Regions from separate parts of the Paenarthrobacter sp. AMU7 genome, predicted to be linked through region 3. Evidence: riboswitches for the same ligand, from Rfam matches in the RefSeq annotation. Region 3 holds a riboswitch; each other region holds the start of a gene.
The links. A riboswitch is a leader RNA that binds a small molecule or an ion and turns the genes downstream of it on or off. The one in region 3 is predicted to bind cyclic di-AMP.

Region 1: another riboswitch for cyclic di-AMP. It lies ahead of ABQM86_RS05680 (C40 family peptidase); the one in region 3 lies ahead of ABQM86_RS04700 (hypothetical protein).
Region 2: another riboswitch for cyclic di-AMP. It lies ahead of ABQM86_RS19900 (hypothetical protein); the one in region 3 lies ahead of ABQM86_RS04700 (hypothetical protein).
Region 4: another riboswitch for cyclic di-AMP. It lies ahead of ABQM86_RS02825 (hypothetical protein); the one in region 3 lies ahead of ABQM86_RS04700 (hypothetical protein).

The regions. Positions count from the first base shown of each region.
Region 1 is NZ_CP165735.1:1,202,481-1,208,101, reverse strand. It holds gene ABQM86_RS05700 (molybdopterin molybdotransferase MoeA) at 1-1,240, opposite strand, end outside; gene ABQM86_RS05695 (NTP transferase domain-containing protein) at 1,237-2,142, opposite strand; gene ABQM86_RS05690 (HNH endonuclease) at 2,185-2,685, opposite strand; gene ABQM86_RS05685 (NlpC/P60 family protein) at 2,938-3,711, opposite strand; gene ABQM86_RS05680 (C40 family peptidase) at 3,811-4,557, opposite strand; cyclic di-AMP (ydaO/yuaA leader) riboswitch at 4,562-4,743, opposite strand; gene ABQM86_RS05675 (M23 family metallopeptidase) at 4,869-5,621, opposite strand, start outside.
Region 2 is NZ_CP165735.1:4,333,450-4,339,070, forward strand. It holds gene ABQM86_RS19885 (alpha/beta fold hydrolase) at 1-481, shown strand, start outside; gene ABQM86_RS19890 (DUF6480 family protein) at 552-824, shown strand; gene ABQM86_RS19895 (ATP-dependent DNA ligase) at 843-1,907, opposite strand; cyclic di-AMP (ydaO/yuaA leader) riboswitch at 2,152-2,296, shown strand; gene ABQM86_RS19900 (hypothetical protein) at 2,299-3,588, shown strand; gene ABQM86_RS19905 (PucR family transcriptional regulator) at 3,776-4,993, opposite strand; gene ald (alanine dehydrogenase) at 5,199-5,621, shown strand, end outside.
Region 3 is NZ_CP165735.1:984,010-989,630, forward strand. It holds gene ABQM86_RS04675 (nucleoside deaminase) at 1-453, opposite strand, end outside; gene upp (uracil phosphoribosyltransferase) at 476-1,111, shown strand; gene ABQM86_RS04685 (glyoxalase superfamily protein) at 1,159-1,536, shown strand; gene ABQM86_RS04690 (HAD-IA family hydrolase) at 1,582-2,250, shown strand; gene ABQM86_RS04695 (aspartate aminotransferase family protein) at 2,303-3,697, shown strand; gene ABQM86_RS04700 (hypothetical protein) at 3,785-4,627, opposite strand; cyclic di-AMP (ydaO/yuaA leader) riboswitch at 4,631-4,818, opposite strand; gene ABQM86_RS04705 (ATP-binding protein) at 4,894-5,621, opposite strand, start outside.
Region 4 is NZ_CP165735.1:571,807-577,427, forward strand. It holds gene ABQM86_RS02815 (NCS2 family permease) at 84-1,526, opposite strand; gene ABQM86_RS02820 (copper resistance protein CopC) at 1,641-2,303, shown strand; cyclic di-AMP (ydaO/yuaA leader) riboswitch at 2,454-2,646, shown strand; gene ABQM86_RS02825 (hypothetical protein) at 2,650-3,438, shown strand; gene ABQM86_RS02830 (FAD-dependent monooxygenase) at 3,548-4,240, opposite strand; gene ABQM86_RS02835 (universal stress protein) at 4,656-5,621, shown strand, end outside.

The DNA of each region.
Region 1 (5,621 bases), 220 kb from region 3:
GCAAGGCAAACGCCGGGACCAGCTCGCCCAGTTGGACTCCGTGGGGCGGTACCACCATGACCCCGTCCGCGCCGGCCAGGCCCCGCATCATCCCGGGACCCGTGTGCTGCGCCGGCGATGCCAGGCCATACACCAGCTTGAACGGCATCAGGCGGGTCCGGCCGGGATCCGCGTCGATCATGGCGCCGCAAGGAACTTCACCTACCCCGTCCAGCTGCCGATGACCCAAAGCCGCCAGCAACGGCGCACCCACCGTTAGCAGCGCCATCATCGCGGCAAGTGGATTTCCCGGCAGGCCCAGCACAAAACGGCCATCGGGCAGTTCAGCCAGCACAGCAGGATGACCGGGGCGCATGGCAATGCCGTCGATCAACAGCCGGCCGCCGAGTTCAGCCACGGCCCGCCTGAAGTGGTCAGTCCCGGACCGACCGGTCCCGCCGGTAGTGATGACGACGTCCGCCGGGGGCTCAGTTTCCTGGTAAGGGTCATCAGCTGTCAGCTCATCCAGGGCCGGTTCGGTGTCCTGGAGTGCGGAAATCCATTCTTCATAGTTGTCGCCCACCCTGAGCTGCTCTCCTGCGATGCCACCAAGGAGCTCCACCACAGCGCCCAATTGCGGGCCGAAAGTATCACGCACTTGTCCGGGCAGCGGAACCCCTTGTGCCACAACCTCGGAGCCCGTCAGCAGAAACCTGACCAGCGGCTTGCCGAGGACCTCCAGCTGGTCCAGACCGGCCAGCGCAGCCAAAGCGATGTGGGCCGGGTTGAGCACGGTTCCGGCAGTAAGCAAGACCTCCCCCGCCGCCGCTTCTTCTGCGGCTTTACGGATGTGCTGGCCGTTGCGGGGTTCGCCGGGTTTGGCGGTTCCGCCCAGCGCAAGGACCGGAAGGCCGTCGTCGTCGGTGGTTATGACGCCGCTCTCGCTGCGAAGTACTGCTTTAGCACCCGGCGGAATCAGCCCGCCCGTAACAATGGGACTTGCTTGGTGGGGAGCAAGCCTCTGGCCCGGTTCACTCAGGATCCACGGACCGCTTCCGTTGACGGCCCACCCATCCATGGCTGAGGAAGCGTAGTGCGGCATATCCTGCACCGCCCGGGCATCGGCAGCTAGGGTGCGGCCGAGGGCTGACCTGAGCGGGACAGGAGCCGGAGGGATGGGAGCGGCACAATCGAACGCCCGCTGCCGGGCCTCCTGCCAGGTGTGTGCCGCGTGATGGCCCTCGGCGGGGGCCTCCGTCATTCGGCGTCAGCCTCGGACTCCGAGTACTCCTTGGCAACTTTGCGGGCCAGTTCCAAGGCGGCATTCATGGACGCATCATCGCTTGCCTGGCCAATGCCGCGGGCCATGCCCGCCGCGTAGCCGGCAATGAAGGTGGTCAAGGGCGCTGCGGGGCGCACCACTGAGTGCGCCGCCACTCCGGCAACAGCGAGCACTTCATTGACGTCCACTTCAACGCCTTCAAGCTCGAATGCCTGCAGCAGTGTGCGGCACCATTCCTCGAGCGTCTCTTCCTGGCTCTTCACGTCCGCCTCCAACTTGTAGTCAATGCCCAGGGCCGCAGCGTCCTCCCATGTATCCACGTCATCCGTGGAGCCTGGGGGGACGGCTACGTCCAGCAGGTTCAGCCTAGCAAGCAGGCGGAACACTGAAGCGTTCGTTAACCCGGAACCTTCGGAAGCTTGAGCCACTTCCCGTTCGAGGGCACTGGTGCCGTAGGCACCAAGGAGGGGCTGCTTCCGGCCATCGGCAGAGACAGCCATGGCACCGTCCACCCCCGCATGGGCCTCCAGGGCTTTCCAGAGGAACGAAACGCCACGGGACACGTGCGGCATATCGCATGCCAGGACGAGCGTCCAGGGAGCGTTGTTTCCGTTGTCCTTCATCGCCGCCAACCCCGCAGCAATCGCTGCGGCGGGACCCGCAAATGCCGGTTCCTCCCGTGCCCGCAGCACCTCGACCGGTAACGGCTCACCGCCCGTTCCTGAAGCGTCAGGACCTACCACCACCACAGCTGACGCACCCCGGGCCGCCTGCAGGGCGCGTGAAAGGAGCGTCCCGCCGTCGTACATCAACGACGGCTTGGGCACGCCACCGAGGCGGGTGGCCCTGCCACCCGCCAGAATCACGGCATTGAACTCCATTCGCCCAGATTACCGGGGCGGCCGGAGTTCAGCAGAAATCGATCAGGCAGCGGATTCCGGCAACAGGAACGGGTCCCAGTCCGGCGCAGGTTTCTCGAGTTCTTTGATCTGCCACATGGTTCCCTGGGGCACTCCAGGCGTGAAACGGAGTTTCCAACCCATTTCAGCCAGCGTGTGGTCGCTCTTGGCGTTGTTGCATTTCAGACACGCCGCGACCAGGTTTTCCCAGGAATCCGCGCCGCCCCTGGATTTGGGGTGGACGTGGTCTATGGTGTGGGCTGTTTTCCCGCAATAGGCGCAGCGATGGCCGTCGCGGCGAAGGACCCCGCGTCGGCTCACGGCGGTAATCCTGTTGTACCGGGGACGGATGTAGCGGTTAAGGAGGATCACGGAGGGGCGTCCGAGAATCTCCTGTGGCCCGACGACAGGCTCGTCGCCTTCGGCCACTACGCTAGCTTTCCCAGTCAACACTAGGACCAGCGCCCGGCGGAATGTTATTACCGCCAGCGGTTCATATCCAGCATTCAGAACGAGTGTGCGCATGCACGTACCTCTTCACGGCCGCACCCGTCAGGGGCACGAGGGCCGGCTGCCCTCTGCTTGTACGGGCTGTGGATCGACAAGATAAGGGTAAGCACTCATATGCCGTATCAACGAATTTTTCGGTCGTTTCCCGTGCAGTGTCGCCAAGAGTTCATGCGAGGTTAAGGGGCCTGGAGCCGAATCCGTCCCTTAAAGCAGAACACCCCGCCGGCCTGAGCCTGCGGGGTGTTGCTGTCAAAACCAAAGGCTGGATCAGCCGTTCACGCGGATGAAAACCGGGCCGGAGCCTACGTTGACGCTGAACAGTGCCGTGGTGGATCCGTTCCATCCACCGTGGACTGCCTGGCCGTTGCCGACGTATACAGCGATGTGGGCCTGTCCGGCCAGACCGCCGTTGGCGTAGTAGGCGAGGTCGCCCGGCTTCGCTTCCGCTGCGCTGACCGTGCGGCCGAGGGAGAGGTAGCCGGCCGGCCAGTCGTGGAAGTTGATGCCAACAGCTGCCAGGGAGTTGGTTACCAGCATGGTGCAGTCCTGGGTGACGCCGAGCTGCGCATAGGCGGCAGCGGCAATTGCAGCACCCAGGCCACTTGCAGCGGCCGGAGCCTTTGCCTCAGGAGCCGCGGTGTTGACGGCCAGTGTGGCGTTGCCGGCAGTTGCCGTGCTTTCTGCTGCCTTCTTGGTTTCTGCCTTCGCAGGAGCCTTCTTCTCTACGGGGGCCGGAGCCTGCACCGTGGTGACCACGGGGCGCTCGTAGGAGATGGCAACGGTGGAGTCCGCAGCGATGGTGGCCTGGACTACCGACTGGACGTCAAGGGTGGACGTCGCGGTGGACTCACGGTCCACGGTGGTGTCGGCCGCGTTGGCAGCAACACTGCCGGTCAGGACCAGGCCTGAAGCTGCGGCAATAACAGCCGCCTGGCGGCCGACGCCGCCGGCGTTTTCACTGACGGCCTTGGCGATCACGGCAAGCGAGCTGGTCTTGGGGGCCTCAGCGCGATGCCGTGCAACCTTGGATGCACTGGTCATGGTTTTCTCTTTTCGTATCCGCGTGCAGTTGGGGTACACGCGGCTCATTGGCGCGCCAGCACTTGGGGGCATGCTGGCGAACCCCGAACCGGATTGTTTCTAGCGGAGGGTAAAGAAGGAGGACGTGCCCGTGGAGGCAGCCGAGTGCAGGAGCGTGCCCTGTCCCGGGTTCAATGCGCTGATCATCATGCCGTTGCCAACGTAGATGCCTACGTGTGCTCCGCCGTTCTGCATGACCAGGTCACCGGGGACAGGAGTGCTGGTGGGCTTCATGGCCGTCCAGGCGTTGACGCGCGGGATGCTGATGCCGGCCTGGGCGTAGACCCACTGGGTGAAGCCGGAGCAGTCCCATCCGTTGGGCGTGGTGCCGCCCCAAACGTAAGGGTGGCCGATTCCGGTGTAGGCGATCGCGGCGAGGCCGGAAGCGGCGGCGCTGGAAGCAGCATCCTTGGCTTCGGACGACTTCGCAGTCACGGCGCCTGCGGTGGCCTGGTTGCCGTTGGCCGCGGTGCGCTGGGTGGTCTGCGAAGCGCGCTGCACAACCTTGGGAGCTTCCTTGGTGGCCACTACGGGGCTCTCGAAGGAAACGGTGGCGGTGGGCTCTGCGGTGACTACCGCAGTGGTGACCATCTGCTGGGTGCTGGAGGCTTCCGACTTGGAAACGTCGGTGTCCGCTGCCTGGGCCGGCAGACCGACACTGAGGACGAGGCCTGAGGCTGCTGCCAGTACGACGGCCTGACGGCCAACGGTACCGGCGTTGGATGAAACAGCCTTGGAAAGCGTGTTCAAGGGGTTCGTACGAACCGATTCGGCGCGGTGGCGCGCAGGGGTAGTGCGTGATGACACGAAGGTAGCCTCTCCCAATGCCTGCGAGGTGAGCTGTCGGATTCGGATGGGAGTCATCCGGCCACGCTGCTTCAAGGAAGCTTTGCGACTTAACCCCAAGGCCTTCTTGCGAAGACCAGAAGTGGTTCCCCCGCCCCTGCCAGACGATTTATGCGAACGGACCTCGAGTGGTGGCAGAGCTAGGCAATCCACTCAAGTGCACCGGCCCCCTAAAAAGCCGATGCGCTTTGTACGGTACAACAGTTGAACGCGAATGTCACATTCAGGTCACGGGGTGTGTCACCAATGCGAGAGACAACCATCAACTGGACTTAGAGCCAGCCCATGGGGTCAACAACTTCACCGTTGACCTGTACTTCGAAGTGGAGGTGGCAGCCGGTGGAGGCGCCCGTGGTGCCGCTCAGCGCTACAGTGTCGCCGCGGCTGACCGTCTGGCCTACTTTGACGGTGAAGGACGACAAGTGGTTGTACGTGGTCTCAAGGCCGTTGCCGTGGTCTACCACCACGCGGTTGCCTCCGCCGTACTCGTGCCATCCCGCAAAGGTGACCTTGCCACTGGCCGCAGCATGGACGGCCGTGCCGCACTGGGCCACGAAGTCCTGGCCGCGGTGGAAGTCACCGGCACCACCTGTGAGGGGGCTGATGCGGTAGCCGAACGGGGAAGCCGTGGTCAGGGTGTCCAGGGGGCTGGCCATGGTGCCCGTGGACGAGGCACGCTGGATGCTGTCGGCGGACTGCGCACTGAGCAGCTGCTTCAGCTTGCCGTCGGGGTCGGCGGCGGTAGCTACCGCAGCACGGCTGAAGTCGATCTTGGCTGATGCAGCGGCGGAAACCTCGGGCTGGCTGCCCCCGGTGACGGCCAGGGCCGACTCGGTCTGACCGGATTCCGAGGTTGCCATTACCGGGCTGGTGGCCGGCAGACCGACAGTCAGGGCAAGTCCGGTGGCGGCAAGCGCAACTCCGGCCTTTTGCCCTACACCACTGGCTGCGGCGAAATCGGCAACCTGGCGCAACGGGCTCTTACGGCGACGCACCTGGCGTTCGGTGTCGCGTGGCCGGATCTC
Region 2 (5,621 bases), 1.4 Mb from region 3:
GGGCCATTCGATGGGTGCGCAGTTTGTTATCGAGGCGGCTTTGCATTCACCGGATCGGGTCCGCCAGGTGGTGCTGATGGGGCCAGTGGTTGATTCGCGGCACAAAAACGTGAGGCGCCAGTCCGTGGCTCTTCTCCTTGACGGGATGCTCCGCGAAAGCCCCTCCTCCAATTTGATCGTCACGTCGGACTATCTCCGCTGCGGTCCGCGCTGGTACCTTACTGAACTGCCGGTGATGATGACGTACCCCACCGAGAAACGCTTGGCTGGTATCAAGGTCCCTGTGCTGGTCCTAAGGGGAAGCCGCGACAACGTGGCCGGCCCGGACTGGTCGCTTCGGCTTTCGAGGGCCGTTGACCAGGGGCGCTTGGTGGAGATCCCCGGCGTCGGGCATGTAGCGCAACACATGCGGCCCCAGGCTGTGGCGGACGCCATCCGGAGTTTCGTTGCAGCGACAGCGCTTCACGGCCAGGCGCCTTGATGAGTCCACGCGTCCCGGCTAGGCTGGCGAAGCCATCGCATTAGTAAGTTTGCTTATGAAAGGGCTGATCGTGACCACTGGAGATAACAAGGACGAGCAAGGCTTCGGCGCAACCGGCGCCACTGGCCCCTACGGTGCCGCAACGCCCCCGGCCACCACCAAGAATGACGTCAACGCCGACCCCGAATTGCGCCAGGACGAAGACGAGGACCCCGCCGCATCCTCCAACCCCGATCCCCTCGACGGGAACGTCACGGGCTTGGAACCAGGCGGAGGAGTGCCCCCGGGAGAAACCCCGCCGGCCGAGGGCAGCATGAGCAGCGACCAAGGACACGAGGAGTAAGCAACTGCGGGCGCCAAGCTACGGCAGCCCCAGGAGCTCCCCAAGATCGTAATCCGCCGGCTCTTCCAACTGGGAGTAAGTGCAGCTCTCCGGCGTTCGGTCCGGCCGCCACCGCCTGAACTGCGTGGTGTGCCGGAACCGCTCGCCCTCCATGTAGTCGTAGGCCACCTCGATGACCAGCTCGGGACGCAGGGGCACAAACGAGAAATCCTTGCCCGCGCTCCACCGGCTTTGGGCACCGGGCATCCTGGAACCGCCGGCTCCGTCGCCCTGGCTGGCCCACTCACCCCAGGGATGCTCGCCCAGTTCAACCTGATACGGCTCGAGCTCAGCTACCAGGCTTTCCCTGCGGGCCATGGGGAAGGAGGCCACCACCCCCACATGCTGGAGCCGGCCGGCGTCGTTATAAAGACCCAACAGCATGGACCCCACAACTTTCGCGGTCTTGTGCCAGCGGAAGCCGGCCACCACGCAGTCCGCAGTGCGCTCGTGCTTGGTCTTGAACATCACGCGCTTGTTGGGCAAGTACGTCCCATCCAAGGGCTTGGACAGCACACCGTCCAGGCCTGCGCCTTCCAACTGCACGAACCATTCCTTTGCACGCTCAAGGTCCGTGACTGCAGGGGTGACGTAAACGGGCGGCTCCGCCTTGGCGAGCGCATGTTCCAGGATGGCCCGACGCTCCGAAAAGGGAGTGCCCATCAGGTCGTCATCGCCGAGGGCAAGGATATCGAACGCGATCATGGACGCCGGAGTCTTCTCGGCGAGCATCCGGACCCGGCTGTCCGCGGGGTGGATCCGCTGCTGCAGCACCTCGAACTCCAGCCGGTTGCCCTCGATCAGGACAATCTCGCCGTCGATCACGCATTTGTCCGGAAGGTTCTTCCGCAGCGCCTCCACCAGTTCGGGAAAGTAGCGGGTCATGGGTTTCTCGTTGCGACTGCCCAGAATGATCTCATCGCCGTCCTTGAAGACTATGGTCCGGAAGCCGTCCCACTTGGGCTCGTAGTGCCCAACATCGGGGATGGCCGGAACGGATTTGGCGAGCATGGGCGAGACGGGTGGCATCACAGGCAGGTCCATAGACAATGTCTACCTGCCGGTGCACGCGGAAGCTAGTCCCAGGCGATGGATATCTTGGCCGTGGTGGCTGCCGCACCGGGAGCTCCCAGCGCCGGCCCCGAAGCCTAAGTGCCAGGACCCTCTCATCCGGGGAGGCCTACCGTCCGTTATATTAATGTGACTTTACTTTCCGGCTCATGTACCGTCGTAGGGCGACCCGTATCTCCGCTGGGCCGCTTCCGGAATGACGCCGAGCTCTGCCGCATTCCGGAATCCGCCAGACCCGCGGCAGAGGCGGGGGACCCAAAAGTTCCCGGACTTTCCCAAGTCCTTGGGGTGAAGCCGCTACGGCGGCCGGACGGCCTCGTCCGAACCCGACAGCTAACCTCGAAGGCGTTGAGAGGCAACCACCATGTCCCCAACCATGGATCAGCCGCGCCGCGCCGAGACTGAACGCGGGCGCACCAAGCCAACCGGACGCCGTCGGGCCCACCCCAGCGGATCCCCCCTCAGCGCGCAGCCAGACACTGTGGCCGCACCCGGAACGACAAGCACGACGCCGGAGGCCGCCACTGCGGCTATCCCCGCCGTCGCAACACATACCACGCGTGCAGCCGCGCGCGCGGCCGAGCGGGAGCGTGCGGCACGGGCCGTGATCGCGCCTGAAGCATCGGCCTCGCAGCCGGCCCCGGAAACGGCCGCACAGGAGGAACCCGCAACTGCGGCGATTCCCGTCGTGGAGGCAGCACAGGCTGCAGCTCCGGCCTCCACTACGCCAGGGCCTCCTACCGCGGCCATTCCCATCGTGCAGCAGGCCGCCCCGAACCACGGTTCTCAGGAACCCGACACCCCGGAGCCCGTAACTGCCGCCATTCCGGTGGTGGCCGAGTCCGCCCGCACTGAGCCACCGCGGGGCAAGTCCCCTGCCCAGGTCGCGGCGGCCGCAACGGCCTCGGCAGCACTGGCGAGCCGCAAGGATCTCCGCAAACCTGCAGCTGCGCCCACGGCCGCCAAGCCGGGCTTTGGTGGCTCTTCGCCAGGCCGGGAACCCCATACGGTCCTGCGGAAAGCTGCATCCGTCAAACACATGAGCCAGCGCATGGCCGTGGTGGCCGGCGCTCTCGGGTTGCTCCTGACAGCCGGTACCCTGGGGCAGGCCCTCGAGCTGCCATTCTTCGGCCAGGAGACCCCCTCCCAGGAAGCCAGCGGCGCCGACCGGAATTCAGGCTCGGCGACTCCCGCGCCCAGCGCCTCCTACTCAAGGGCATCATCGCCCTCCGCGTCAGCTGCTGCGACGTCGGCAGGCGGCCAACCGGCCACGGTTCCGGAGGCACCCGCACCAGGGTCGCCGTCGTCGGTTCCCACCCCGAAAGTTTCCTTGGCCGACCCCGTATGGGTCCCGTCCGCAGTGCCGTCAACCATCGCCGCGGACCCGGCCACCGCCAGCCCGATCCCCACCCAGCCGGCGCCGGCACCCAGCGAGGCGCCGTCGGACACGATCACCACGCCACCCACGACTCCGACGCCCACAACCACACCGACGGTCACACCCACGCCGGCTCCTACCCCCACGCCGACGGGGACTCCCACGCAGACCACCAAACCCAAGCCCTCGGGCAAGCCCAGTGCGGCCACCGCGCCGCAGCCCTCCGGGACGGCACTTGAAGAAATCCTTGACGCGGCAAAGGACACCCTCAAATGAGCACCCGCTTGCCACGCACCACCACGCATGTGGGATGGCACAGCCGGTACTGCAGCAGCAGCCGGACGGCCACGTTCCGGCGTCGATTGGGCCGCTGGAGCTGCCAGCGCCTGAGGCGGCCGTAAAGCAAGACCGTGCCAATGAGCAGGCGCCCGCACCGGGCGCCTGCTCATTGTTCTTGACAACCTCAGATCCGCGGCCGGCCGGCCCAGCGGCGAGCTTTCAAGGCAGCGTGCAATTCGACGCGGATCGCTCCGCTCAACGGGTCAGCGCCGATGAGCTGCCGGATCCGGCCGAGCCTGTTGTAGATGCTGCTCCTGTGGAGATGGAGTTTGGCCGCGACGTCCTGCACTGAACCATCACTGTCATAGAGGAGTTCCAGGACGGGCAGGAGTTCGCCGTTCTTGTCCTGGTCCTCCAGCGTTCGGAAGTGCACGGAACCTGTGTCGTCCCAACCTCCGGGTGCCAGCAAGCGGTCGAAGAGCTGATAGACGCCTACGGACCGGCTGTCCACGAGCTCGCCGAGGGGTTGATCGACGACGGCAGCCTGCGCTGCAACCTTGGACTGCCGGTACGCTCCTGCGAGCTGCCGGATCACCTGGAACGGCTCGCTGATGCCCAGGATCACCCGGTCCACCGCCCTGCCGGAGCGCTTGGCGAGTTCCAGTTGATAGTGGACCAGCACCTGGGCGTGGTCCGCCCGACCACCGGACTCTCGAAACAGGACCACGGAATGCGTCTCCGTTCCGGCGCTGAACAACGCAGCGTTGACGCCGATGGTGGACTGCAGTGCAGCTGTTCGGTGCGTAAGGGTTGCGGCGAGGGGATCGACGTCGGACCTCGCGCCGTCCGCGTCCAGGATGGTCACCAGTTGCCATGGACCGCGGCCTTGGATCTCCTTCCACCCGGCCACGGCCGCCACGGCATTCGATTCGCCACTGCAGGCCGAGAGGAACTCCTGCTCGCGCCTGCGCCGGAATTCCGACTCTGCAGTGTTTGAATCGAGGAGCAAACCCGCCAACAGGTCCAACTCATCACGCACGCCGGGCAACTCGGCGAGTATCGCCGTCGGACTTTGTTCTTCAACGTCCAGCTGGACCCACAAGTAGCCCACGCGGAAGCCGCGCACCAGGAGCGGCACGCAGACGCGGCCCAGCATTCCGAGTTCCTCGTTGGCGGGAACGACGACGGGACGCACCGCCGTGGCGATGCCGTGGGACAGTTGCCACGCGCTGACGTCGCTGGGGACACGCTTGCTGAGGAGGAAGTTCACGCGGACGCGGTCGGCGTGCGACTGGTTGGAGCTGTACGCGAGGAGGACGCCGTCGAGGTCTTCGAGGGACAGGCCGCGGCCCAGCTTCAACGCCACGCGTTCAACGATCTGTTCCACGTCCTGCTGCATCAGGAAAGCGTACCAACAGCAGGCGACACCTGACGCTCCAGGGCTCGACAAATGTCGAGATGCAGAGGTGAAGATCCTTGAGTTTCCGGGGCGCCTCCGCCTGTGCGCGGCAAAACCCATGTCGCCTGCCTCACAGCCGGATTTATTCTGGAATCACAGCCCGCAACACATTTTCGGCCGAAAAGGCCGCTAACGATGGAGCCCACAGATGATCATCGGCGTCCCCAAAGAAATCAAGAACAACGAGTTCCGCGTAGCCATCACGGCCGCAGGTGTCCACGAATTCCGCACCCATGGACACACCGTTCTGGTTGAGCGTGGCGCAGGCCTCGGCTCGGGCATCACCGACGAGGAATACTCGATCGCCGGCGCCGAAATCGTCAACGAAGCTGACGACGTCTGGGGCCGTGCGGACATGGTCATGAAGGTCAAGGAGCCCATCGCGGCCGAGTACCACCGCTTCCGCAAGGGCCTCATCCTCTTCACCTACCTGCACCTCGCCGCAGAACCCGAGCTCACCGCCGAGCTCATCAACTCCGGCGTCACGGCCATCGCTTACGAAACCGTGCAGGAAGGCCGCACCCTTCCGCTGCTCGCTCCGATGTCCGAGGTAGCAGGCCGCCTGTCCGTC
Region 3 (5,621 bases):
CACACCGGCGTAGACCTCCACCCAATGATTGAGACGACGCTCGCGGAGAATATCGAACACGGATCCCACCGCTCCCGCCTTCTCGTCCCACGCGCCAAACACGACGCGCGGAATCCGGGCCAGGACAATAGCCCCGGCGCACATGGCACATGGCTCCAACGTGACCACCAGCGTGCAGTCCTCAAGCCGCCAACCGTCACCGTCCGAGCCCGCCTCCGCCGCGCGCTGGCGCAGCGAAGCAGCCGCTTGACGGATGGCGACCACCTCCGCGTGGGCGGTCGGGTCCCCATGCGCTTCCCGTTCGTTGCGTCCGGAACCCAGCACGCCGCCGTCGGGCCCCAACACCACGGCGCCGATCGGTACGTCGTCCGTTTTCAGCGCCAACCGGGCCTCGTCCAGGGCAAGGCCCATCCAGGCCATGTGGTCTGCGTGATACGGCTCGGTGGCGCTCATGTCTCAATGATAGTTTTGGGGGATGCGCACACTCGTCGTGGACCACCCGCTGGTCGCCCACAAGCTCACCGTTCTGCGGGATAAGAACACCCCTTCACCGGTCTTCCGGCAACTCACTGAAGAACTCGTCACCCTCCTGGCCTACGAAGCCACCCGCGAGGTCAAGACGCAGCCAGTGGAGATCGAGACCCCTGTCACCAAGACCATCGGCACGGCTTTCACCAAGCCCACGCCGCTGGTGGTCCCCATCCTGCGCGCAGGCCTGGGCATGCTCGAGGGCATGACCAAGCTGGTCCCCACCGCCGAGGTGGGCTTCCTGGGCATGGCCCGCGACGAAGAAACCCTGGACATCATCACCTACGCCGAGCGCCTCCCCGAGGACCTCACCGGACGCCAGATCTTTGTCCTGGACCCCATGCTTGCTACCGGCGGCACCCTGCGCGAGGCCATCAAGTTCCTCTTCAAGCGCGGCGCCTCTGACGTCACGTGCATCTGTCTGCTTGCCGCTCCCGAGGGTCTGGCCAAGCTGGAAGAGGAACTCGCGGACGCCAATGTGAACATTGTCCTCGCCTCGATTGACGAGAAGCTCAACGAGAAGTCGTACATCGTGCCCGGTCTGGGCGACGCCGGCGACCGCCTCTACGGCGTGGCTGGCTAAAGGTAGACCCCTACCGGTTTCCGCCGTGCCCCGTTAGCCTGTGGCGCATGGACTGGAAACTTGAACTGGTATTTGTCCCTGTCTCCGACGTCGATCGCGCGAAGGACTTCTACGTCAACAAGGTTGGTTTCAACGCCGATTTCGATGAGCGTCCCATGGACGGCATCCGCTTCGTGCAACTGACACCTCCGGGTTCGGCGTGTTCCATCGCCATCGGTGAAGGTCTCACCGACGCCCCTCCGGGTTCTGCGCCCAACCTGCAAGTGGTGGTGGCGGACATCAACAAGGCCCACGAACACCTCAAGGCCAACGGCGTGGAGGTCAGCGACGTCGACGTCCAGGACTGGGGTCACTTCGTTTACTTCGCTGACCCTGACGGCAACCAGTGGGCGGTGCAATACCTTCCGCAGCGGCCGAATGGCTAAGTCATACTTCAGCACTACCCCATGAGCGTGCGGCAGGATGGAACCATGAGCCATCCTGCCGCACCCGTGCTGACCGTCCGCGCCGTCCTCTTCGACATGGACGGCACACTCGTCGATTCCACGGCCATCGTGGAGCAGGTGTGGTCTGAGTTCGCTGGCCGCTACGGCTTGGACATCGAGGAGATTCTCCGGACCTCCCACGGTGTCCGTTCCGGCGATACGGTGCGCCGTTATGCTCCGGCGGGTGCCGACGTCGTGGCTCTGACTGCTGAGTTGGACGCCATGGAGCGCACGCGGACAGACGGCGTGATTGCACTGCCGGGCGCCGAAGCGCTGTTGAGTGCCTTGCCGGATGAAGCGATCGCCCTGGTCACGTCAGCCGACCATATCCTCGCGGGCATCCGCATGAAGGCTGCCGGGCTTTCCATGCCAACCACCACCGTTACCTCGGAGGCCGTAACCCTCGGCAAGCCGCACCCGGAGGGCTACCTCAAGGCGGCCACCCTGCTGGGAGTCGACCCGGCCGACGTCGTGGTCTTCGAAGATGCGCCAGCCGGTATCGCTGCGGCGCGCGCAGCCGGGATGCGGACCGTGGTAGTAGGCGACGCCGGTCATCTTGAAGATGGCATGTGGCGCATCCCGGACTACTCGGACGTGACGGTCATTTCGGTAAAGGACGACGACGGCGGGCACCTCCTCACGCTGACCCTTTAGTACCGCCGGGTTAGGACTGTTCCAAGCGATAAACCGGGCGTAGGCTGTGGGCATGTCTGCGATGCCGGAGGCGTACGGTGCTGCACTGGAGCGGGCCATGGTCCATGCCGGTGACTGGCTTGCGTCGGTCCCAACACGTCCTGTCCGCCCGTCCTCCGATGCCGATCAGGTAGCCAACAGCATGACGTCGCGGCTGCCGGACGAGGCCACCGATGCTGCGGAGGTAGTTGATGAGCTCGCCGCTCTGGCTGAGCCCGGCTTGATGGCGATCCAGTCCGGACGGTTCTTTGGGTGGGTCATGGGCGGAACCCTTCCCGCTGCCATGGCTGCGGATTGGCTCGTTTCGGCGTGGGACCAGAACACGGGGCTTCGGTTCGCTACGCCGGCGGCTGCTGCCATCGAGGAATCTGCCGCCGCGTGGTTGCTGGACCTTCTCCACCTTCCTTCGAGTGCCGACGTCGGATTCACCACCGGCGCCACCACCGCCAACTTCGTGGGGTTGGCAGCGGGCCGCCAATATCTGATGGACGAGGCGGGTTGGGACCTTGAGGCGCTGGGGCTGACAGGCGCCCCACGCATCACCACCTTTGCGGGCAGGGAGCGGCACGCCGCAGTGGACCTGGCTTTGCGGTATCTCGGATTGGGTGCCTGCGTGCCCGTAGATGCCGACGAGGAAGGACGGATTCTCCCCGACGCACTTGCCGAGGCCATGGACCAGCAACCAGGACTGTCACTGGTCTGTCTGCAAGCGGGCAACCTGCATTCCGGCGCCTTTGATCCCATGCAGGAAGCCATTGCGGTGGCCCACGATCGCGGCGCATGGGTGCACGTGGATGGTGCTTTTGGTTTATGGGCCGCCGTTAGCCCGACGCTGCGGGCCCGGCTGGCGGGAGTAGAGGAAGCAGATTCCTGGGCCACGGATGCCCACAAGACGCTGAATGTTCCTTACGACTGCGGCTTGGCCATCGTTGCGAGGCCGGAAGCCTTGAGGCGTGCTTTCAGTGTTCACACAAGTTACCTCATTGCTACGGATGCCGGCCCGGGAGATCCTTTCGAGAAAGTGCCTGAGATGTCCCGCCGTGCCCGGGGCATCCCTGTGTGGGCGGCGCTGAGGCAACTGGGCCGTAACGGGGTGATCTCCATGGTGGAGCGGCTCGCTGCAAACGCCCGCGCGTTGGCTGAGGGGCTCGCCGCGATTCCGGGAGTCGAGGTGCTCAACGACGTCGTCTTCACGCAGGTATCGGTGAGCTTCGGCAGTGATGACCGCACACACCGTGTCACGCAACGGCTGATGGCCGAGGGCGCGGTGTGGATGTCCGGGTCCTCCTGGCGTGGCCGTGAAATCCTCAGGATTTCGGTGAGTAACTGGACCACGGATGCAGGGGATGTTGCTGCGTCCATCGCGGCGGTGCGCAGCGCGTTGGAAGCCGAACCGGAGTCTGTGTAACGCGAAAACCGCGCCGGTTCCCGCCATCCGCTCCAGTCTGTACTGGTGCGGGCGGCGGCAACCGGCGCGGTAATCAAGCAGTCTGGCTTAGTACCAGTTGTTGGCCAAGTGGAAGCCCAGGGCGGCCGACGGGGATCCGTAGCGTTCCTTGATGTAGTTCAAGCCCCACTTGATTTGGGTCTGGTAGTTGGTCTGCCAATCAGCGCCCGCGGTTGCCATCTTGCTAGCCGGCAGCGACTGGACAATGCCGTAAGCACCGCTGGAAGCGTTGGTGGCGGTCGTCCTCCAGTTGGATTCCTTCTCCCACAGGGTGTTCAGCGCAGTCATTTCGCTGGCGCTCCAGCCGTAGTTGCCAAGGATGCTGGCAGCGTAGGCTTTGGCAGCGGCGGGATCGTCCACGGCCTTGGGGGCGGCAGCAGCAGCTGCAGCTTCGGCAGCGGCGGCGGCAGCAGCGGCGTCGGCGGCCTGCTTGGCTGCAGCATCAGCGGCGGCCTTTTCAGCGGCGGCCTGGTCGGCAGCGGCCTTCTCGGCGGCGGCCTTTTCAGCGGCGGCCTGGTCCGCCGCGGCCTTCTCGGCTGCGGCCTTTTCGGCTGCGGCTTTGTCCACGGCTGCCCTGTCAGCGGCGCCCTTTGCAGCGGCTGCATCCAAGGAAGCGGAGATTTCAGCTGTCTTGTTGTTGCTGACCTGGGCATTCGCCTGGGTCTCTGCAACGCGGCTTACCTCGGGAAGGGTCAGGGCGGCGTTGGCAGCAGTACCGAGCGATGCAACGCCCAGCGCAGCAGCTACAACACCGGCAACAACCGACATGCGGTGGCCGGACTTGCCCTGGCGGGCAGCGTTCTTGAGGACAGCCTGCGACTTGGTCAACGGTGCGTTGTGCTCATCGCGGTGACGCGCGGAAGGGCGCGTCTGATCATTAAATTCAGACATGTGTGATTACCTCTCAGCGCCTGCGGAGTTAGCTGTCGGGTTCGGATGAGGTCATCCGGCCGCGCATCACGCTGCGGCTTCACCCCAAGGGTCCGGCATAAATGCCTGGTCCCGGAGACTCTGGGTCCCCCGTCTCTGCCTCGGAGTAAGTACGGACTCCGGGAAGTGGCAGAGCTCGGCGCATCCCGGATGTGGGCCAGTTGGGGCGACCCACCCTTTCGACGGTACAGGAGGAATTCGTAGAAGTCACATTTAGGTAACAGAGATCACGACGACGGTGAGTCGCCTTGCTGGGTTCGTAACTTCTGTTCGGTGGCGACCACAGGGAATCGAAGGGTGAATTCCGTGCCCCCTGGACGGGACGCCACGTGCACGCTGCCGCCGTGAGCTTCCACGATGGATTCAACGATCGACAGACCCAGCCCCGACGTGCCCTCGGACCCCGATCTCGCAGCGTCGGCGCGGGCAAAACGGGAGAAGATCCGGCCCTGGAAATCCTCTGGAATGCCGGGCCCGTTGTCCGTTACGGTCACCACTGGGCTGCCGTCGGCGGAGAGCATCACGCTCGTGACCACCGTGGTGCCGGCATCGGTGTGTTTACGGGCGTTGGAGAGAAGATTGGCCAGGACCTGGTGCAGTTGCGTAACGTCGCCGCGGACCGTGACGGGTTCATCCGGGAGTTGGAGTTGCCAAATCTGGTCCGGTGCCATGATTTTCTCGTCGCTGACAGTTTCAATCACCAACTGGGTGAGGTCCACGTCCGTGATCTTGAGCGCCTGGCCTTCGTCCAGCCTGGCAAGCAGCAGCAGATCCTCCACCAGGGTGGTCATCCGTTCGGACTGGCTCCGGACGCGTGCCAGCGACTTTCGGCCGTCATCGGTGAAGTTCTCGGTCATGCTCAACAGTTCGGTGTAACCGCGGATGGCCGTAAGCGGCGTTCGAAGTTCGTGCGACGCGTCCGCGACGAACTGGCGCACCTTGGTTTCGCTTTCCT
Region 4 (5,621 bases), 410 kb from region 3:
CAAGCACACCCGAACGGGCACACGAAAACCAGCTTTCCCAGCAGGCGGGTGTCTGAAACTCCGGACTTAGGTCCGCAGGAGACTTACTTGACGCCCAGCAGCTCCTCCACGGTTCCAATGCCGAAGAACAGCAGGAACGCAGCGGCCACGGCCCACATGAGCGGGTGGACTTCGCGGGCGCGGCCCTGGAAGGTGCGGATCAGGACGTAGGAGATGAAGCCGGCACCGAGGCCGTTGGCGATCGAGTACGTGAACGGCATGAGGGAGATGGTCAGGAACGCAGGGATGCCGACACCCCAGTCCTGCCAATCGATCTTGCCCACCTGGGAGACCATCATGAAGCCCACAACCACCAGTGCCGGAGCCACGGCTTCGAAGGGTACAAGGTTGATGAGGGGCGTGAAGAACATCGCCACCAGGAACAGCACGCCCGTGACGATCGAGGCGAGGCCGGTGCGGGCACCTTCGCCGATGCCGGCGCCGGACTCAACAAAGATCTGGTTGGACGAAACGGACGCGCCACCACCCACGATCGCGCCGAGGGCGTCCACCTGCAGGACACGGTCGACGTTGGGGATGTTGCCGTCTTTGTCCACGGTTCCGGCCTCGTTGGCCAGTCCCACCATGGTGCCCATGGCGTCGAAGAAGATGCTGAGGAGGATCACAAACGCCAACAGTGCTGCAGCGATGAAACCGAGGTGCTGGAACGCGCCGAACGGGTTGGCCTTGCCGATGAGGGACAGGTCCGGGGCGCCCCACTCCGAGAGGGTGGGAGCCACGAGGGACCAGCCGCGCGGGTTGACGTTCTTGCCGTCGAAGCTGGGGCCGATGTGGAGGGTGAACTCGAGGATGGCTGCCAGTGCCGTGGAGACCACGATGCCGATGAGGATGGCGCCGCGGACCTTGCGGACCACCAGGGCGATGGTGAGGATGAGGCCCACTGCGAACACCAAGGTAGGCCAGCCCATGAGCTTGCCATCCACGCCCAGGCCCAAGGGAACCGTGGTGCCGGCGGCGTCGGGAATCCGGCGTACAAAGCCTGCGTTGACCAGGCCGATCAGTGCAATGAAGAGGCCGATGCCCACCACGATCGCCGTTTTCAGCGCTTCCGGCACGGCTTTGAACACGGCAGTACGGAAACCGGTCAGCACCAGGATGAGCATGGTGATGCCGGAGAGGACCACGAGGCCCATCATGTCCGGCCAGGTGAGTTCCGGGTGCGAGGCGACCGTGACGGCAACGAAGGCGTTGACGCCCAGCCCGGTTGCAACGGCGAATGGGTGCTTGGCCCACGCGCCCATGAGGATGGTCAGGATGCCCGCCACGAAGGCCGTCGTGGCTGCGACGGCTGTGAAGCCGAGGGATGCCCCACTGGAATCCGCCCCGGAGAGAATCAGCGGGTTCAACACCACGATGTAGCTCATGGCGAAGAACGTTGCGAAGCCGCCACGAATTTCCCGCGAGTACGTGGATCCACGTTCAGTAATTTTGAAGTAGCGGTCTACTGCAGAACCTTGCTTAAGCATGAAAGACTCCGGGGATCGGGGGGAGTGTGCCCTCAAATCCTATGCGGTCCGGTGCGGGCGCTCCGGACGATTCGCCTAGTCTGTAAGGAAGCCAACACTAGGAGAAACCGCCCCATGCGTACCATCCGCCCGCTTCTGGCCGCCGTCGTCGCTGCTCTTGCCTTCGCGTCCGCCCTGCTGTTTACTGCGGCGCCGGCGTCCGCCCACGACGTCGCTGAATCCACGACGCCGGCCAGTGGCACCAGCGTCACGGACGTCCCGGCGTCGGTTTCCATCACGTTCAACAACCGGCCGCTCGCCATCGGTTCGGGCGTCACGGTCACTGCGGGCGGCGAAAACTGGGCCGACGGCCCGGTGGAAATCATCGACAACCAGGCGGTCCAGAAGTTGCGCGAAGGCGCTCCGGCCGGCGAATACACGGTGGTCTGGCGCGTCGTCAGCAGCGATTCGCACCCCATCGAGGGCACCTTTACCTTCACGGCCACCGCAGGAAGCACGACGACGGCCAGCGGCCCGGCGGCAGCCTCTCCGTCCGCATCGGCTCCGTCCGCTTCGACACCTTCAGCGGCGGTGCCGACGGCGGGAACCGCGGCCCCGGGCTCTGCGGCGTCGGGAACCGGCAACAGCGAGCCCGCGGCCGACGCCTCCCAGCCCTTCCCATGGAGCATCGTGGGCCTGGCGGTTGTTGCTGTTGGTCTCGTTATTTTTCTGGCTGTTACTGCCCGCAGGAAACTGGCTGCTTCGAACGACCCTGAGGGCCCTTCTCCCGCGGAATAACGGGGTTTTCTACGTAGCTGCGAAGATCTCGAAACGGTTACTGCGACACGCCAGAAGCGTACTTCTCGTTACTTAAATGTGACTTCCGCGTGATCATCGCGTACGGTGGTACCTGTGCCTGTTCCACGTAGCGGGCACTTCCGGTCTGATTGCCTAGCTCTGCCGCAGTCCGGAATCCGTTCGCAGACAAACCTTACGGCAGAGACGGGGAACCCATTTTGGGCCGCTTTCGAGCGTGCCTTGGGGTGAAGTCACGATGCTTCCGCTGAACAGCGGGAGATAGTGGCCGGGTGACTCCCATCCGAATCCGACAGCTAACCTCGCAGGCATCGGGAGAGGCTCTTTCATGTCTTCACGCATTCTTCGCGGCCGTCGTAAGGCGGACAGCGTACGTCCTAATCCGTTCATCTCCATCTCCAAGGCAGTTGCCAGCAACGCTTCCGGCGCTGGCCGCCAGGCAGCTGTTATCGCAGCAGCCTCGGGCCTTGTGTTGACCGGCTCCATTGCAGCTCACGCTGCTGAAGCTCCGGTTCAGCGGGATTCCAGCCCGGCCACGGTCGCTGAGACCGTTTCGGCCGACGCTCCCACCCAGGTTGTTACCGCCCTGGCTACGGCTACGGTCAACTTCGAGCGCCCCGCTGTTGCTTCCGTTGCAGCTCCGGTTATCGAAAAGCCTGCACCGGTTGCTCCGGCTCCTGTCGCCAAGAAGGCAGCAGTCACCACTGCCGCCGCCAAGGCTCCTGTTGCCAAGGCTGCTGCAGCCGCTCCGGCCGCTGCTGCTCCCGCTCCTGCGGCTGCTGCTGCTCCGGCTGTTGGTGGCGTCAATGCCGCCATGGTTGCCTCGGCTTACGCCCAGATCGGCATCATGCAGGACTGCACCGCCATGGTGGAGCGCGCACTCGGCTCCGCAGGCATCCCCGTTGGCGACCTCGGTCCCATGCAGTTCATGAACTACGGCAAGGTTGTCAGCTCACCCCAGCCCGGTGACATGATCGCCCAGTCCGGCCACGTCGCCATCTACATCGGCAACGGCCAGGCCATCAGCGGTGGCATCAACGGCAACCAGACGGGTATCCACCCGATCAGCTGGTTGACCGCAACGGGTCCCCTGACCTACGTACGCGCTGGCGCATAAGCCTCACGCTTCAGTTCAAAGGCCGGTGTCTTCGAAGAGTTCATCTTCGAGGGCACCGGCCTTTGGCGTTAAGTTATGTGCGGAATAGTTCGCAGCCAGGTTTGATCTGCTAAGCGGTGGCGATGCCCGGCCCTGCAGGGAGGGCCACCTTGGACGATATCGCCTGGCCTACAGCCTTTGCCTGCCGAAGTACTTCCTTCGGTGTGGGCGTAATGAGCTCGCCGACTCCTACAAGGTGCATCCCGACGGCCCGCATTGCGGCCACCAGGTTTTGGCCGATCGCTATGCCGAGTTCCGCCAGCATTCGGCGCAATTGGCTCTGTGCGCAGCGCGTGACCACAATATGGTCGGCCAGAAGAACACCGTTGGCAGTGTGGACGGCCCACTGGCGGCGGGTGGACTCGAGGGGGCCGGAGGCGTGGAGCCCCGTCCTGAGCCCGGCAGTGGTCATGCTGGCGGCCAGTCCATAGCCGATCTGTTGGGAAGGGTCGGAGCCAAGGAAATCGAGGCGGACAGCCCGTGTGGTGCTGCGGACATCCAGGTGATGGCTTGCGGCGTAGTTCCGCAGGTGGCGGAGGATCTCGTTGCGCTCCTGCATGGCTGCGGGATCGGCTGCATCGCAGCGTTGGAGCATTCCGGTGTGGACTGACGGACCCGTTGCGGACAACGTGCCGAACCCGTCCACCACAATGGAGCCCACGCCGTAGCGGCTGAGCTCACTGGCAACTGCCAAGCCGGACAAGCCGGCTCCGATGACCACGGTGGTGGTGCGTTCCGTGGCGGAATCAGGCGTGAGTGACACTGCTTGGTTCCTCCTTGACGTGTGTGCCATTAGGCATCGCATGGGGTCGCGTCCGAGTTCCCCAAGCGGCCGCAATAAATGGCCGGAGTGTGCTGTGGAACACGGTTGCCGGCCATTCGGTGACTCGAACACTACCGAACTTTTTCTGCCATGGATAGCCTCCTGGGTCCGCGTGTTCGCGTTGTTCATCCCCAGCGCAAAATGCGCACCCGGGAACCGAGCCCGGACCGTTATACACATAGCCCAAAGTCACCTTGATTCGGCGTTGCCGACCGAGAATAGTTGGCATTGGGAGAAGGAATTTCCAGGTTTCTTCTGCCCGGGCCATTGACATTGACGCCAGGAGGGAATCCGAGCCGGAGAACCTCTGGCAGAATGGCCGGAACATCAAGCAGCAGGTGGAGAGGCGGGCCCCATGGACCAGCACAGCAGGCACAATGAAGAGCCACAGGACGGCCAGGACCACGCAGTGGCGCCAGGAGGCATTGTCGTTGGAGTTGACGGTTCAGAGCACGGGCAGTGTGCATTGGTGTGGGCGGCACGTGAAGCCGAACGCCGTCAGCTGCCCTTGCACATCGTGACGGCCTACTCCGTACCTATCTTTGCCGCATCAGGCCTGGACGGCGGTTATGCAACTGTGGATGATTCGGTGATCCGCGAGGGGGCGGACGCGATCGTGAAACAGGCTATGGACAAGATCTCCGGTTACGCCATCGAGGTTGACGCTTCAGTGGAGAACGGCGACGCTGCCGGTGTCCTCCTTGATCTCTCGGCAGATGCCGCACTCCTCGTTTTTGGCAGCCGGGGCCGCGGGGGCTTCGTTGGACGCCTTTTGGGATCTGTCAGCAGCGCATTGCCTGCCCACGCCAAATGCCCCACCGTCACGGTCCCGCTGTACTGCGCCGACCGTCTCGGCGAAAACACGGAAGACAAGCACATCAAAGCCGAGCACGCCAAAGCTGGCCCCCGCGCGGTGGAAAACGTAGTCGCAGTGGGCGTCGACGGCTCCGAGCAAGCCCGGGTGGCAGTGCTCGAAGCGGCCGAGCAAGCGCAGCGCATGGGAGCCAAGCTCCGAGTCATCTGCGCTGTTCCGCAGTACAGCGGTTCCCTGGCTTGGGTGCCGGCTCCGTTGGACCGCGATGCCCTCTTTGCGGATATCAGGGTGCAGCTTGACGCCGGTGTTGCGTGGCTCAGGAGCCACTTCCCGCAGCTTCCCATTGAGACGGACCTCCGGGACGGCTCACCGGTGGACGTGCTGGTGGAAATCAGCCGCAGCGTCGAACTGGTGGTTCTGGGAACACGCGGCCGCGGCGGGTTCGCGGGCATGCTGCTCGGTTCCACCTCGGACGGCGTCCTCCACCATGCCAAGGGTCCTGTGCTG